Regions from separate parts of the Synechococcus sp. WH 8016 genome, predicted to be linked through region 1. Evidence: predicted binding sites of a transcription regulator. Region 1 holds the regulator's gene; the other holds the start of a gene.

What was found. Region 1 encodes HrcA, which represses chaperone genes, less so after heat shock. Its sites were predicted from a motif close to TTAGCACTCNNNNNNNNNGAGTGCTAA; they were not measured.
Region 2: the regulator HrcA is predicted to act here: its motif matches at 836-862, upstream of groES (co-chaperone GroES).

The regions. Positions count from the first base shown of each region.
Region 1 is NZ_AGIK01000003.1:47,558-50,025, reverse strand. Features, by position in the region: gene SYN8016DRAFT_RS08790 (ABC transporter substrate-binding protein) at 1-481, opposite strand, end outside; gene SYN8016DRAFT_RS08785 (heat-inducible transcriptional repressor HrcA) at 483-1,475, opposite strand; gene SYN8016DRAFT_RS08780 (rhodanese-like domain-containing protein) at 1,547-1,897, opposite strand; gene SYN8016DRAFT_RS08775 (DUF3352 domain-containing protein) at 1,946-2,468, shown strand, end outside.
Region 2 is NZ_AGIK01000004.1:27,747-30,214, forward strand. Features, by position in the region: gene groL (chaperonin GroEL) at 1-402, opposite strand, end outside; gene groES (co-chaperone GroES) at 472-783, opposite strand; gene atpD (F0F1 ATP synthase subunit beta) at 1,005-2,468, shown strand.

The sequences.
Region 1 (2,468 bases):
TGGCAATCGGTAGGGCCGCTTTGCTCGTGGGTGTGCCAAAAAAGCCGAAGAGGGCCAAAACATCAGGCTCGGCCGCAAAAAAGCGGGTATTACGCAGCGTATTTTCTGGCTCATAGCCATCATCGATCCGCCAAACCTTGACGGGGCGTCCGGCGATGCCACCACGGTTATTCAACTCTCGTAGAACAGTGTCGATACCTAGGGCGAAGCGCTCTCCGATATGCCCGGAGGGGCCTTTCAGGGGAAGGGACTGTGCCAGCAACCAAGGGCGGGGTTCTTCGTTGAGAAGTGAATCAAGGTTCTCGCTCGCAACGCTTCGTTCTGCCTCGTTGGAGGCAATCGAGGTGTTCGGCGCGGGCTCAAACGGCTCCTGGTTCGTTGTCAGGTTGACACCGCTCCAAATGGCAAACAAAGCCCCCCCGATGCTGAGTCCGAGGACGATGGCGACCGGGGGGGGCAGGGGTCTTCCTTGGAACGCCATGTCAGTTCAGAAGATTCTCGAGATGATGGGCGGCACTCTTAACGGCAGCGAGTGCTGTGGCGTAGGCCATGCGCATTGGCCCCACAAGCGCCACATGCCCCACGCCGTCTGTGGAGCTTGTGCAGGTGGCTTGAACCACTGAGCAGTGGTGCAAAGCCTGTTCGGGATGTTCTTGGCCGATCCAGACGCCATATCCAGGACCGGAAGCGGAGAGGGTTAGGGCTGCAGGACTCTGATCCATCAATTCAAGGAGTGGTCTGAGCTTGGCGCTTTGGCTGAATTCGGGCTCGGCGACGAGCCGAGACACGCCATGAAAGAGAGCCTTGGTTTCTTGGGTGGTTTGCAAGGTCTGATGGCTGTCAATGGCATCGCGGAGGGCTCTGCCGCAGGCCTGCAATTCTCTTGGCAGTGCATTCCAATTCAAACGGCCGTTGCCGTCGAGCTGCCGACGCGCCCATTGATCCATCGCTTCGATTTGGTGCTCACTGCCGTAGGGCAGCCGAAGATTGAGGTGACTGGCTTGGCTGGAATTCTTCACCAACATCACCAGCAAGCGCTCCTCGCTGCGCACCAGTCGGATCGCTTCCAGTGCGGGTTGCCCTTGGCTGGGGTGCGTGATCAGGCTCATCAGTCCCGTGAAATCGGTGAGCCTTCTCGCCATGTTTTGGAGCAGATCATCAAGCGCTGCCCAGCGAAGGCTGAGTTGGGTTAACTCCTGATCGAGATGTTGGGCGATTGTTCCGGGCTTCGGAAGCAGACAATCCACGTAATGCCTGTATCCACTGGGGCTTGGAACCCGTCCGGCAGATGTATGTGGTTGGGTGAGAAGACCCCGCTGCTCCAAAGCCCCCATGGCTGAACGCACGGTGGCAGCACTGGCTTGCAGATCGAACCTCTGAACCAGGGTTCGGCTCCCCACTGGCTCAATGGTGTCTACGTAGTGGTGCACTGTGGCCCTGAGCACCTCCTGTTGTCGGCGGGGCAGCGGCTGCACAGGCACACAATCAGCGCTGTGATCGTACGGAGGTTTCCCCTTGGATTGGTGGCGTTGTCATGAACCGCTGCTCAGTACCGGGGAACGCTCGGGTCGACGTCCACACTCCAGGCATGAATGCCGCCTTCTAGGTTCCATACCTCATAATCCGGTCCTTGCTCTAAGAGCCAGCAGCCAAAATTTCGGCTACGGATCCCGGCGTGACAAATGACCACGATGGGTTTGCTGGTGGTCAGCCTTGCGGTCAGATCGGAAAGCCATAGATTTGATTCACTTAGCGGCAAATGTTCCACCTGCCCGGGGAAGGGAGCGATCTCCAGTTCGGAGTGCTCGCGAACATCAACGAGCTGAAGGGCACTGCCGCTCGCTAGCCACGCGTGAAGGTCTTTGGCGCTGATCGATTGGGGTGAAGAGGGTGTCATGGGATTCATCATGAACAAAGATGAGGCCATACCCACGCCTGCTGCTTCATGAAGGCGCGTTCCTTCCTTTTAGCTGTCGCTGCAACGGTGGTGTTGCTGCTAACCACCGCATTGGGCCTGTGGTGGGCGATGGCTCAGCAGAGTCCCCTCAAGATTGTCGGGCAACCCCTCGTCTTGCCACGAGCCGCTCGGTTCGTTCCGAGAAATGCGTCCCTGAGTTTGCATTGGCTTGCTGATCCTGGGCGCATGCCTGCCTATGCCCAGGCCGTGGCTCCGGTGTCACGCCGACGCCAAGCGCGGGACAGCACCCAGCAATTGCGGGATGGAGCCTTTGCTCTAGCGGGCTTGGATTTTGTGGGAGAACTCGCGGATTGGATCGGTCCCCAGGTCAGTTTGTCCTTGTTTGCGCCCGTCTCCGATGCTCCTGCGGGTTGGGTGCTCGCTCTCACCAGCCTTGATCAAGACGGGGCCAAGCGTTTCCTGCAACGCTTTTGGCAAACGCGCAGCTTGGCGGGCACCGATCTGCAAATCAGTCGTTACCGGGGAATGGGGGTGATCAGCGGCCGCGGAG
Region 2 (2,468 bases), on a different contig from region 1:
TGCATTTTCCTGGATCTTGCCAACCAAGAATTCAGATGCTTTATCAATCCCCTTCTTCAAAGTGATTGCATTGGCGCCGGCTGCCACATTGCGCAGACCCGCTTTCACCATGGCATGCGCCAAAACGGTGGCCGTTGTGGTGCCATCACCAGCAGCATCATTCGTTTTGGATGCAGCCTGACGAATGAGCGCCACACCGGTGTTTTCGATGTGATCTTCGAGTTCGATCTCTTTGGCGATCGTTACTCCATCATTGATGATTTGAGGAGCACCAAATTTCTTCTCAAGAACCACATTGCGACCCTTGGGGCCAAGGGTTACTGCGACGGCTTCGGCGAGAATGTCGATACCTTTTTCGAGAGCGCGACGAGCGTTCTCGTTATAAATAATACGCTTAGCCATAAGAGGCAATTAATGAGGATGTAAAGGAAAATTCAGTCGTTTCTGAGATAAAACTCAGAGGGATTGCGGTCAACCCACAACAGCAAGAATGTCTTTCTCGGACAACAGGACGTACTCGTCGCTGCCAAGCTTGATGTCTGTACCGGCGTATTTGCTGTACAGAACCTTGTCGCCGATGCTGACTTCAGGAGCCTGACGGCTTCCATCGTCGTTGGACTTACCAGGACCCACCTGGACAACTTCGCCCACCTGAGGCTTTTCTTTGGCCGTATCAGGAAGAAGGATGCCGCCTGCAGTCTTCTCTTCGGATTCAGAGATTTTTACGAAGACGCGGTCTCCAAGAGGCTTAACGGTGGAAACGCTGAGAGAAACAGCTGCCATAAGTATTTGAGAAGCAGGGACAGGGCGCTCGGCGCCGCTCGATCGACGCGAGTTAGCACTCGGGATCGATGAGTGCCAAAGCTAGGTCCGTGCATGGGTGAAGCACCAGCGGTGACCTGTGCGGGTGACCGAACAGCGAGAGCAACATCAAGACGGTGTTAAGGTTCTGCCGCTCAGGAAGGGATCGTCCTGTTGCGCGTCCCTCTCACTTCTCCTTACTTATGGCCGCTGCTGCTCCTGCCTCTACCGGTTCCAAGGGCGTTGTCCGTCAGGTAATCGGACCGGTTCTGGACGTGGAATTTCCAGCCGGCAAACTCCCCAAAATTCTCAACGCGTTACGTATTGAGGGCACCAACACTGCTGGTGAAAAGATCGGCCTAACCGCCGAAGTCCAGCAATTGCTTGGTGACCACAGAGTCCGTGCGGTGGCCATGAGTGGCACCGATGGTCTTGTGCGCGGAATGGAAGCCTTGGACACTGGCTCACCCATCTCTGTCCCTGTGGGAGAAGCCACCCTGGGCCGAATCTTCAACGTGCTCGGAGAGCCCGTTGACGAGCAAGGCCCCGTCAATACCGACGTCACTTCCCCAATTCACCGCGAAGCTCCCAAGCTCACTGAACTCGAAACCAAGCCCAAGGTGTTCGAGACAGGCATCAAGGTGATCGACCTTCTCGCGCCTTACCGCCAGGGAGGCAAGATTGGCCTCTTCGGTGGTGCCGGAGTGGGCAAAACCGTTTTGATTCAGGAGCTCATCAACAACATCGCCAAAGAACACGGCGGCGTGTCTGTGTTTGGTGGTGTGGGTGAGCGCACCCGCGAAGGCAACGACCTTTACGAAGAATTCAAGGAGTCCGGCGTGATCAACGCCGACGATCTCTCCAAGTCGAAAGTGGCCCTCTGCTACGGCCAAATGAATGAGCCTCCCGGCGCTCGCATGCGCGTGGGTCTCTCAGCTCTGACAATGGCCGAGCACTTCCGCGATGTGAACAAGCAGGACGTTCTGCTCTTCGTGGATAACATTTTCCGCTTCGTGCAAGCCGGTTCTGAGGTTTCCGCTCTCTTGGGTCGGATGCCTTCAGCTGTGGGCTACCAGCCCACCCTGGGTACGGACGTGGGTACTCTCCAGGAGCGCGTTGCTTCCACACTGGAAGGTTCCATCACCTCCATTCAGGCCGTTTACGTCCCTGCTGACGATCTCACCGACCCAGCTCCTGCCACAACGTTTGCTCACCTCGATGCAACAACGGTTCTGAACCGTGCCTTGGCTTCGAAGGGTATCTACCCCGCGGTGGATCCTCTCGATTCCACAAGCACCATGCTTCAGCCAGCCGTTGTGGGTGATGAGCATTACCGCACAGCCCGTGCTGTTCAATCCACCCTTCAGCGTTACAAGGAGCTTCAGGACATCATCGCCATTCTTGGCTTGGATGAACTCTCTGAAGACGACCGTCAGACTGTGGATCGTGCTCGCAAAATCGAGAAGTTCCTATCCCAGCCCTTCTTCGTTGCCGAAATCTTCACCGGAATGCCTGGCAAGTACGTGAAGCTTGAAGACACCATCAGTGGCTTCAATCAAATTCTTGCTGGCGAGCTCGACAGCCTTCCTGAGCAGTCTTTCTATCTGGTCGGCAACATCGACGAAGTCAAAGCCAAGGCCGAGAAGATCGCGGCTGAAGCCAATTGA